One region of the Pseudocitrobacter sp. CD920760 genome, then DNA from elsewhere that is predicted to be linked to it. Evidence: predicted binding sites of a transcription regulator. Region 1 holds the regulator's gene; the other holds the start of a gene.
What was found. Region 1 encodes PurR, which represses purine synthesis genes. Its sites were predicted from a motif close to CANGCAAACGTTTGCNTG; they were not measured.

Region 1 (6,122 bases):
AGCGCGATGAAAACCGCAGCGGCAAACGTCACCACCAAATGCGTGGTCCGGAAAGGCCATAAGAAATCCTGTACCACCAGCACGGTGGAGAGCAAACCGTTAACTATCGCCGAAGCGCATAAGGCGCGCGTGCAGAAAGCACAAAAAACCGCGATGAATAAATTGATGGACCAGATTGGCAAACCTTATCGCTGGGGCGGCACCTCTCCGCGCACCGGTTTTGATTGCAGCGGTCTGGTGTATTACGCGTATAAAGATCTGGTGAAATTCCGGATCCCACGTACCGCTAATGAAATGTACCACCTGCGCGATGCCCGTGCGATTGACCGTGGTGAGCTGGAGAGCGGCGATTTAGTGTTCTTCCGCACGCGTGGCCGTGGCACCGCCGATCACGTTGGCGTCTATATCGGCGGCGGGAAGTTTATTCAGTCTCCGCGTACCGGGCGCGATATTCAAATTACCTCGCTCAGTGAAGACTACTGGGATCGCCACTACGTCGGCGCACGCCGCGTGATGACGCCGAAAACCATCCGCTAACCCCTGCCCTGCCACGTTGCTGGCAGGGTAACCTTCTCTTTTATCACACCTTTTAATTTGCTACTCTATCCACACTCAGTACAGGGTTACTGGGGATATTAACTATAAAAAGGAGAGTAGCAATGTCGTTCGAATTACCTGCATTACCGTATGCCAAAGACGCTCTGGCACCGCACATTTCTGCCGAGACGCTCGAATATCATTATGGGAAACACCACCAGACTTACGTCACCAACCTGAACAATATGGTGAAAGGGACGGCGTTTGAAGGCAAATCGCTGGAAGAGATCATTCGCACCTCTGAAGGCGGCGTGTTTAACAACGCAGCGCAGGTCTGGAACCACACCTTCTACTGGCACTGCCTGGCACCGAACGCCGGTGGCGAACCGACCGGTGAAGTGGCAGAAGCCATCAACCGTGCTTTCGGTAGCTTTGCTGAGTTTAAAGCGCAGTTCAGCGATGCAGCCGCGAAGAACTTCGGTTCTGGCTGGACCTGGCTTGTGAAAAAAGCCGACGGCAGCCTGGCGATTGTCTCTACCTCTAACGCGGGTACGCCGTTGACCACGGATGCCAAACCGCTGCTGACGGTAGATGTGTGGGAGCACGCTTACTATATTGATTACCGCAATGCGCGCGTGAGCTATCTGGAGCACTTCTGGGCGCTGGTAAACTGGAAGTTTGTTGCTGAGAATCTGGCGGCATAAAGAAATGACGCAGAAGGGTATCCCCTTCTGCGTTTTTGTTACTGGCTGACCACGGCCTCTTCACCCTGTGAACGGCTGCTGAAGAAGACCAGCAGCAGCGCAAACCCTGCCACAATCGCCCCCATTACCGGCACAAAGCTGTAACCCAGTCCACCGGAGATCACCGCGCCACCAGCTACGGCACCCAGCGCATTGCCGAGATTAAACGCGCCAATGTTTACCGAAGAAGAGAGCCCCGGCGCTTCGTGCGCAACACGCATTACGCGCATCTGCAATGGTGGCACCACCGCAAAGGTCGCCGCGCCCCACACCACCATACTGAACGCCGCGCCGATTTCCGTACGCGCCAGGAACGGGATCGCCAGCATAATCAGCATCAACAGCAGCAGAAAACCTTTCAGCGTACCGCTCACTGAACGGTCAGCAAATTTACCGCCAAGATAGTTACCGATTGAGAAGCCCACGCCAATCAGTACCAGCATTAATGTGATAAAGGCAGGCGTCGCATTCGTGATGGTGTGCAGAACCGGAGAAATGTAGGTATAGAGCGTGAACATCGCCCCAGCGCCCAGTACGGTCGTGAGCAACGCAGACAATACCTGTGGGCGTACCAGCACCGACAGTTCACGTTTCACGTCTGGTTTCTCACCCGCCCCGCCCTTCGGCAGCGACAACCACAGGCCGATTATTGCAATTACGCCCAGCCCTGCCGTCGCCAGGAACGACATGCGCCAGCCGATGGTCTCCCCAAGCCACGTGGCCGCCGGAACGCCACCGATATTGGCGATGGTCAACCCCATAAACATGGTCGCTACCGCGCTGGCTTGTTTATGTTTTGGCACCACGCTTGCGGCAACCACCGACCCCAGACCAAAGAACGCGCCGTGGTTGAGGCTGGTTATAATGCGTGACAGCATCAGCGTGGTGTAATCCGGGGCGATAGCAGAAAGGACGTTACCCAGGGTAAAAATCGCCATCAGGAAAATTAAGGCGTTGCGGCGTGCGCGATGTGAGAGTAGCAGCGTCATCAGCGGCGCGCCAACCATGACACCTACGGCGTAGGCGCTGATCAACATACCTGCGGCAGGAATCGAGACATCAACCCCTTTGGCAATAACGGGTAATAGCCCCATCGGCGAAAATTCGGTGGTACCTATCCCGAATGCGCCTACGGCTAACGCCAGTAAGGGATAATTCACTTTCATGCTTTGACTCCGGTTTGCCGCAAACGCAGGGCGGCGTGACAACAGATAGCAAAAGCATGACATCAATCACAAAAAAACAGAAGTGAACAAATTAGCAAAATATTTTTGCTGAATTGATAACAATCTCAGAGAGGGAGAGCAGCCTCTCCCTTTAGGATGGGTTAATGCAGGACGGCGGTCAGCGCGGCAGCCACGATCAGCGCCAGCGTAATAACCGTGGTGGTAATTGACATCTTCAGTTCGGTACTCATCAATTTTTCTCCTTATTATCCCCACACCAAAAGTGAGCTATGTCATTTTTGCACACTTATTCGCAAAAATCTTCCCGGATTTCACGCAATAACCGATTTTGCGCTTCCACTTTTGGCAAAGATAAGACAAAATTCGACGCTTATTAAAAAGTGTATCGGCCATTGACCCCCTCCTGTCGTCCTGTGTCGTTTTCCCGGCGAACCGCAATTTATAACATTGCGCCAGGGTGAGTGAAGGCAAACGTTTTCGTATTGAATCGATCAGGGGCAGGCCCGGGTCTGGAGTGAGATGGAATGGCAACTATTAAAGATGTAGCGAAGCGCGCAAACGTTTCCACTACAACTGTATCACATGTGATTAACAAGACGCGTTTTGTCGCCGAAGAGACGCGTGAAGCGGTGTGGGCGGCAATCAAAGAATTGCACTACTCTCCCAGCGCCGTGGCCCGTAGCCTGAAGGTCAATCACACCAAGTCCATTGGTTTGTTGGCGACCAGCAGTGAAGCTGCCTACTTTGCAGAAATTATTGAAGCCGTTGAGAAGAACTGCTTCCAGAAAGGCTATACCCTGATCCTCGGGAATGCGTGGAACAACCTTGAAAAACAGCGCGCGTATCTCTCCATGATGGCGCAGAAGCGCGTGGACGGCCTGCTGGTGATGTGTTCCGAATATCCGGATTCGCTGCTGCAGATGCTGGAAGAGTACCGTCATATTCCGATGGTGGTTATGGACTGGGGCGAAGCGAAAGCTGACTTTACCGACTCAGTTATCGATAACGCCTTCGAAGGCGGCTATATGGCTGGTCGTTATCTGGTGGAACGTGGGCATCGCGAAATTGGCGTGATCCCAGGCCCGCTGGAGCGCAATACCGGCGCAGGTCGTCTGGCTGGCTTTATGAAAGCCATGGAAGAGATGATGATCAAGGTGCCGGAAAACTGGATTGTGCAGGGCGATTTCGAACCGGAATCCGGCTATCGCGCGATGCAGCAAATACTGTCCCAGAATCCGCGCCCTACCGCTATCTTCTGTGGTGGCGATGTCATGGCGATGGGCGCGTTGTGCGCCGCAGACGAAATGGGGCTGCGCGTGCCGCAGGATATCTCGCTGATTGGTTACGACAACGTGCGCAACTCGCGTTTCTTTACCCCGGCGCTGACCACCATCCACCAGCCGAAGGATTCCCTCGGGGAAACCGCCTTCAATATGCTGATGGACCGAATTGTCAGTAAACGCGAAGAGTCGCAGTCCATTGAAGTGCACCCGCGCCTGATTGAACGCCGTTCCGTGGCCGACGGCCCGTTCCGCGATTACCGCCGTTAAGCCTCTTTGCGGACGCTCGAATCGGGCGTTCGCAACCATTCGTTGTTCAGCGTTTCACTGTCCCCTAAATACTCGAGTAACCAGCTTAGCGCCGGTGAACTGTCGTTTTGCTGCCAGGTCAGACAACAGGCCGCATCGGGAAACGGGTTTTCCAGTTCCAGAGCAACCCATTCACCTTTATCTATCTTCGGTCGCGCAAAATGCTCTGGTACCATGCCAACGCATAATCCTGCGGATAAGCAGGTTTCTGACGATTCCCAGTCAGGCACCACGACCCGCTTCTGGTTGTCCAGTAACCAGGTAGTACGTTTAGGTAACGAACGTGACGTATCTTCGCGCACCAGCGACGGCCAGTTGCGCAACACGTCATCACTGAGCGGCCCCGCCATCTGCGCCAGCGGATGCGTACGGGCTACCACACACTGCCAGCTCAGCATGCCCATATCGCGAAACGCATAGCGCCCCCCCACGGGAATCGCGCGCGTCGCGCCAATCGCTAACTCAACGCGCCCATCCGCCAGTGCATCCCACACCCCGTTAAATACCTCCTGATACACCAACAGCTCTACGTCACTGAAGTGGCGATAAAAATCGACAATCATCTGTCGGGTGCGCTCTGGTTTTACGATATTGTCCACCGCGATGGCCAACTGCCCTCTCCAGCCATTAGCAATTTGCTGACACTGCTGACGGGTGATCTGCATTTTTTTGATAACAGAACGCCCCTCTTTCAAAAACCATGCCCCGGCGGGGGTTAATTCTACATCCCGGTGGCGACGTTCAAACAGCGGAACCGCCAGCCACTCCTCCAGTTGACGTACCGTATAACTGATTGCAGAAGGTACACGGTGCAGCTCATTTGCCGCGCCACTAAAGCTGCCATTCCGCGCAACGGCATCCACGACTTCCAGTGAATATTCAGACCACATTTTCTGCTCACAAATTTTTTGAAACCAACACGCAAATATTAGCGTTTCACAAGGCAAATTTCACTCTCTACACTCTCAGCCTCTTCCAAAACAAGAAAAGGCGTTTTTATGCAACCTGGGAAAGGATTTTTAGTCTGGCTCGCCGGCCTGAGCGTATTAGGCTTTTTGGCCACCGATATGTATCTTCCGGCCTTCGCCGTGATTCAAAACGATCTCCAAACGCCGGCAGCGGCTGTCAGCGCCAGCCTGAGTCTGTTCCTTGCCGGGTTTGCTCTCGCGCAGCTGCTTTGGGGGCCGCTTTCAGATCGTTATGGCCGCAAGCCTGTTCTGCTGATTGGTCTGACCATCTTCGCCTTTGGCTGTCTGGGTATGCTGTGGGTTCGTGATGCCACCACCCTGCTGATTCTGCGTTTTGTACAAGCCGTTGGAGTCTGCGCTGCGGCAGTGACCTGGCAGGCTATGGTGACGGATTATTTTCCGGCACAGCGGACTAACCGTATTTTTGCCACCATCATGCCGCTGGTCGGGCTTTCTCCGGCGCTGGCACCGTTACTGGGAAGCTGGATCCTGCATCATTTTGAATGGCAGGCCATCTTTGCCACCCTGTTTATCATCACCGTTATGTTGATGATTCCGGCCCTGCGCCTGAAACCCGCACATAAAAAGAACGCGGTCAGTGAAAACAAACTGACCTTTATGAAACTCCTGCGCAGTCAGGACTATCGCGGCAACGTACTTATCTACGCCGCCTGCTCCGCCAGCTTCTTTGCCTGGCTGACCGGTTCGCCATTTATTCTCAATGCCATGGGCTACAGCCCAACGGTGATTGGCCTGAGCTACGTCCCACAGACTATCGCGTTCCTGGTCGGCGGTTATGGCTGCCGAGCCGCGTTGCAAAAATGGGATGGCGGGAAACTGTTACCGTGGTTGCTAATGGTGTTTGCGGTAAGCGTACTTGCCACCTGGGGCGTCGGCCTCACCGCACATGTGTCGCTCATCGCGCTGCTGATTCCATTCTGCGTGATGGCAATGGCTAACGGCGCGATTTACCCGATCGTCGTGGCGCGCGCGCTGCGTCCATTCCCTCAGGCAACAGGCCGCGCGGCAGCATTACAGAATACGCTGCAATTAGGTCTTTGCTTCCTCGCAAGCCTGGTGGTTTCTTCATTGATTGCC
Region 2 (6,122 bases), 1.4 Mb from region 1:
TGGTGCTGATTGACGCCGGTTGCGAATACAAAGGCTACGCCGGTGATATCACCCGTACCTTCCCGGTGAACGGCAAGTTTACCCCGGCGCAGCGCGCTATTTACGACATCGTGCTGGAATCGCTGGAAACCTCGCTCAAACTCTATCGTCCAGGCACCTCTATACAGGAAGTGACCGGCGAAGTGGTGCGCATCATGATTACCGGACTGCGCGATCTGGGTATTCTGCACGGTGAGATCGATGAACTTATCGCGGAAAACGCCCATCGCCCGTATTTCATGCACGGCCTGAGCCACTGGCTGGGGCTGGATGTGCATGACGTCGGCGTTTATGGTGTGGACCGCTCGCGCGTACTGGAACCGGGCATGGTGTTAACCGTGGAGCCTGGCCTGTATATCGCGCCAGATGCGGACGTTCCGGCGGAGTATCGCGGCATTGGTATTCGTATCGAAGATGACATTCTGATAACCGCAGACGGTAATGAAAACCTGACCGCCTCGGTGGTCAAACGCGCGGACGATATTGAAGCGCTGATGGCGGCGGCGCGTCGCTCATGAGCCTGATTATTGTCGGTGGTGGGATGACCGGCGCGACGCTTGCGCTGGCGGTGTCGCAGATGACCGGCGGGCGCTTGCCCGTGCATCTGATTGAAGCGGCGGAAGTCGATTCTTTGCAACATCCGGGTTTTGATGCCAGGGCGATTGCGCTGGCGGCGGGCACCTGTCAGCAACTGGCGAAAGTTGGTATCTGGCAGGCGATATCGAACTGTGCGACGGCAATTCATACCGTTCATGTGAGCGATCGCGGCCATGCCGGGTTTGTCACGCTGGAAGCAGAAGATTATCGCCTGCCAGCGCTGGGTAACGTGGTCGAACTGCATGATGTCGGGCAACGCCTTTTCGCGCTGCTGCGTAAAGCGCCTGGCGTGACGCTGCATTGCCCGGCGCGCGTTTCCCGCGTCAATCGCACTCAGGATGCCGTGAGCGTCACGCTTGAAAGTGGCGAAACGATCAACGGGCAGATGTTGGTGGCAGCCGACGGTTCCCGCTCAGCGCTGGGTGAACAGTGCGGCATTAGCTGGCAACAAGAGCCGTATCAACAGCTTGCCGTTATCGCCAACGTCACTACCGCTGTGCCGCATCAGGGGCGCGCATTTGAACGCTTCACCGCGAATGGCCCGCTGGCGATGCTGCCGATGTCACAAGGTCGCTGCTCGCTGGTATGGTGCCATGCGCTGGAAAATCGTGATGAGGTGATGGGCTGGTCGGACGAACGTTTCTGCAATGAACTTCAGCAGGCGTTTGGCTGGCGCTTAGGACGCATTACACAGGCTGGCGCACGTAATGCGTATCCGTTGTCTCTCACCACGGCCACTCGGGCGGTATCACACCGTCTGGCGCTGGTCGGTAATGCGGCGCAGACGCTGCATCCGATTGCCGGGCAGGGATTTAACCTTGGCCTGCGCGACGTCATGTCGCTGGCGGAACTGCTGGCGCAGGCGCATGACGCGGGTCAGGATATCGGCAGCTATGGGCTGCTGTGTCGTTATCAACGTCAGCGCGCGGACGATAAAGCCGCCACTATCGGTGTGACCGATGGTTTAGTGCATCTGTTTGCCAATCGTTGGGCCCCGCTGGTTGTTGGGCGCAATGTCGGTTTAATGGCGATGGAATTATTTACCCCGGCACGCGATGTGCTGGCGCAGCGTACGCTGGGCTGGGTAGCCCGTTAAGGAGTCAATGTGCAGAGTGTAGATGTCGCTATCGTTGGCGGTGGAATGGTGGGCCTGGCGGTTGCCTGTGGTTTACAGGGCAGCGGGCTGCGCGTCGCGGTGCTGGAACAGGCATTGCCCCAGCCGCTGGCTGCGGATGCGCCTCCGGCGTTGCGTGTGTCGGCTATCAATGCGGGTAGCGAAAAATTACTCAACAAGCTGGATGTATGGTCCGCAATTCTTGCCCACCGCGCCAGCCGCTATCACGGCATGGAAGTGTGGGATAAAGACAGCTTCGGGCGCATCGCCTTTGATGATAAAAGCCTGGGCTACGGTCATCTCGGCCATATCGTTGAGAACGCGGTGATCCACAACGCGCTGTGGGAAAAAGCGCAGCGTTGTCAGGATATTACCTTAATGGCTCCCGCTGAACTTCAGCAGGTTGCCTGGGGGGAGAACGACGCATTTCTGACGCTGAAAGATGGCGCGATGCTGACGGCGCGTCTGGTGGTGGGTGCCGATGGCGCAAACTCCTGGCTGCGTAATAAAGCGGATATCCCGTTAACCTTCTGGGATTATAAACATCACGCGCTGGTGGCAACCATTCGCACCGAGGAACCGCATGATGCCATCGCCCGTCAGGCATTCCATGGCGAAGGTATTCTGGCCTTCCTGCCGCTTTCCGACCCACATCTTTGCTCGATAGTCTGGTCGCTGTCGCCGCAGGAAGCTGAACGGATGCAGAAGGCCGATGAGCCTACTTTTACCAAAGCGCTCAATATCGCTTTCGACAATCGCCTCGGTTTGTGTACGCTTGAAAGCGAGCGTCAGGTTTATCCGCTGACCGGGCGTTACGCGCGTCAGTTCGCCGCGCACCGTCTGGCGTTAGTTGGCGATGCGGCGCATACCATTCATCCGCTGGCGGGGCAGGGCGTTAACCTGGGCTTTATGGATGCGGCGGAACTGATTGATGAAGTTCGTCGTCTGCACGCGCAGGGTAAAGATATCGGTCAGCATTTCTATCTGCGCCGCTATGAGCGCAGCCGTAAACACAGCGCCGCGATGATGCTTGCCGGCATGCAGGGGTTCCGCGAACTCTTCGCGGGCGAGAACCCGGCGAAAAAACTGCTGCGCGATATTGGCCTGAAACTGGCGGATACCTTGCCTGGGGTTAAACCGCAATTGATTCGTCAGGCCATGGGGCTGAATGACCTCCCGGAGTGGCTTCGTTAACTGCGTCACACTTCTTCTCCCGGCGCTCTGCCGGGAGATCCTTCCTCTCGTTTGAAATATTCTAATTTCACGCCTTTTTTCGCATTAGTTTTTCTAATTCAGCGTTTTTGAGATAACGAAAAACACGCCTCGTTTTCCGCACTAAATATGGTTTTATGCTAAATGCTTGCGCATGAATGTTAATTATATGTGGTGCTATTCGCATTTTTATAGCGAATAACTCTGTAAGCTTTTTGGCTGATTTTGACCATAAGCTAATCTGATGACCCGTCTTTGCTTATGGTTTACTGCCGATTTCGGTGGTAAGTTCAGGCAAAAGAGAACGTTTGCGTCGGGGCCTGTTCGCGGTGTCGACGCCGGGTTTTTGTAATGGAAAGTGGTTGGCTTTGCTTACTCAACGAGGACAAGATGGCACAACAAACGCCTTTGTATGATCAACACGTGCAGTGCGGCGCGCGAATGGTGGATTTCCACGGCTGGATGATGCCGCTGCATTACGGCTCGCAAATTGATGAGCACCATGCGGTGCGCACCGACGCCGGGATGTTTGATGTGTCGCACATGACCATCGTCGACCTGCACGGCAGCCGCACCCGCGAGTTTCTGCGCTATCTGCTGGCAAACGACGTTGCCAAACTGACGAAACCCGGCAAAGCGCTTTATAGCGGCATGCTAAATGCCTCGGGCGGCGTGATTGACGACCTTATTGTCTACTACCTCACCGAAGATTATTTCCGCCTCGTCGTAAACTCCGCCACCCGCGAAAAAGACCTCTCCTGGATCACCCAACACGCTGAACCTTTCGCCATTGAAATCACCGTTCGTGATGACCTGTCGCTGATTGCGGTACAGGGGCCAAATGCCAAAGCAAAAGCCGAAACCCTGTTTAGCGATGAACAGCGTAAAGCCGTTGAGGGCATGAAGCCGTTCTTTGGCGTACAGACGGGCGATCTGTTTGTGGCCACCACCGGCTATACCGGTGAAGCAGGATACGAAATTGCGATGCCGCGCGAGAAAGCTGCCGATTTTTGGCGCGCGCTGGTTGAAGCGGGTGTAAAACCGTGTGGTCTGGGCGCACGCGATACGCTGCGTCTGGAAGCCGGGATGAATTTATACGGCCAGGAGATGGATGAAGGTATCTCTCCGCTGGCGGCCAACATGGGCTGGACCATTGCCTGGGAACCCGCCGACCGCGACTTTATCGGTCGTGAAGCGCTGGAGATGCAGCGTGAAAAAGGCACCGAGCAACTGGTTGGCCTGGTGATGACCGAAAAAGGCGTGCTGCGCGGCGAACTGCCGGTGCGTTTCACCGACGCTCACGGCAACGCGCTGGAAGGCGTGATCACCAGCGGGACATTCTCCCCGACGCTTGGTCACAGTATTGCGCTGGCACGCGTGCCAGAAGGCATTGGCGAGACGGCCATCGTGCAGATTCGTAACCGTGAAATGCCGGTAAAAGTCACCAAACCTGTTTTTGTGCGCAACGGCAAAGCCGTCGCGTAATTCCCCCCTTTTCTGGAGATTTTTTGATGAGCAACGTACCTGCAGAACTGAAATACAGCAAAGAACACGAATGGCTGCGTAAAGAAGCCGATGGCTCTTACACCGTGGGCATCACCGAACACGCACAGGAATTACTGGGCGATATGGTGTTTGTTGACCTGCCTGACGTCGGCGCGACCGTTGCCGCGGGCGATGACTGCGCAGTGGCGGAATCCGTAAAAGCGGCGTCCGACATCTACGCGCCAATCAGCGGTGAAATCGTCGCGGTTAATGATGAACTGAGCGACTCGCCGGAGCTGGTCAACAGCGAACCGTATGCGGGCGGCTGGATCTTCAAAATCAAAGCCAGCGACGAAGCGGAAGTTGCCGCGCTGCTGGATGCGACGGCCTACGCAGCACTGTTAGAAGACGAGTAACCGTTTTTCTCCCTCTCCCTCAGGGAGAGGGCCGGGGTGAGGGTGCCAATGTGTCCCTTACCCTATCCCTCTCTCCAGGGGAGAGGGCATTCTAAAATCACCGCACGTTTCAGGAACCATCGCTCATGACACAGACTTTAAGCCAGCTTGAAAACCGTGATGCTTTTATCGAACGTCACATCGGGCCGGACGCTCAGCAACAGCAGGAGATGCTGAAAACGGTTGGCGCGGATTCATTAACTGCACTGATTTCCCAAATCGTGCCGAAAGATATCCAGCTTGCCACCCCGCCGCAGGTGGGCGACGCGACGACAGAATTCGCCGCACTGGCGGAGCTGAAAGCGATTGCCGGACGCAACAAGCGCTTTAAGTCTTACATTGGCATGGGCTATACCGGCGTTCAGCTGCCGCCGGTTATCCAGCGCAACATGCTGGAAAACCCTGGCTGGTACACCGCGTACACCCCTTATCAGCCGGAAGTTTCGCAGGGCCGCCTTGAGTCGCTGCTGAACTTCCAGCAGGTCACGCTGGATCTGACCGGCCTGGATATCGCCTCCGCCTCTCTGTTGGATGAAGCGACTGCCGCCGCCGAAGCGATGGCGATGGCAAAACGCGTCAGCAAACTGAAAAATGCCAACCGTTTCTTCGTGGCTGCCGATGTCCATCCGCAGACGCTGGATGTGGTACGTACACGCGCAGAAACGTTCGGTTTTGACGTGATTGTTGATGATGCCAGTAAAGCGCTGGATCACCAGGATGTCTTCGGTGTGCTGTTGCAGCAAGTGGGCACCACCGGCGAAGTTCACGATTACACGTCGCTGATGGCTGAACTGAAATCCCGCAAAGTCGTAGTAAGCGTTGCCGCTGATTTTATGGCGCTGGTGCTGTTAACCGCACCGGGTAAGCAGGGCGCAGACATTGTTTTCGGCTCAGCTCAACGCTTCGGCGTACCGATGGGCTACGGTGGCCCGCACGCGGCGTTCTTTGCCGCGAAAGACGAATTTAAACGCTCCATGCCGGGCCGTATTATCGGCGTATCGAAAGATGCGGCGGGCAATACCGCGCTGCGCATGGCGATGCAGACCCGCGAGCAGCATATCCGCCGCGAGAAAGCGAACTCCAACATTTGTACTTCTCAGGTTCTGCTGGCGAACATTGCCAGCCTGTATGCCGTCTTCCACGGCCCGGTTGGTCTGAAACGTATCGCTAATCGTATTCATCGCCTGACCGATATCCTGGCGACCGGTCTGCAGCAGAAA

Region 2: the regulator PurR is predicted to act here: its motif matches at 3,260-3,277, upstream of gcvT (glycine cleavage system aminomethyltransferase GcvT).

The regions. Positions count from the first base shown of each region.
Region 1 covers NZ_CM173490.1:2,899,877-2,905,998, forward strand. The annotation lists gene AC1MKH_RS13555 (C40 family peptidase) at 1-537, shown strand, start outside; gene sodB (superoxide dismutase [Fe]) at 660-1,241, shown strand; gene AC1MKH_RS13565 (MFS transporter) at 1,280-2,446, opposite strand; gene cydH (cytochrome bd-I oxidase subunit CydH) at 2,608-2,697, opposite strand; gene purR (HTH-type transcriptional repressor PurR) at 2,992-4,017, shown strand; gene punR (DNA-binding transcriptional activator PunR) at 4,014-4,946, opposite strand; gene punC (purine nucleoside transporter PunC) at 5,055-6,122, shown strand, end outside.
Region 2 covers NZ_CM173490.1:4,315,153-4,321,274, reverse strand. The annotation lists gene pepP (Xaa-Pro aminopeptidase) at 1-557, shown strand, start outside; gene ubiH (2-octaprenyl-6-methoxyphenyl hydroxylase) at 554-1,732, shown strand; gene ubiI (FAD-dependent 2-octaprenylphenol hydroxylase) at 1,742-2,944, shown strand; gene gcvT (glycine cleavage system aminomethyltransferase GcvT) at 3,353-4,447, shown strand; gene gcvH (glycine cleavage system protein GcvH) at 4,474-4,863, shown strand; gene gcvP (aminomethyl-transferring glycine dehydrogenase) at 4,989-6,122, shown strand, end outside.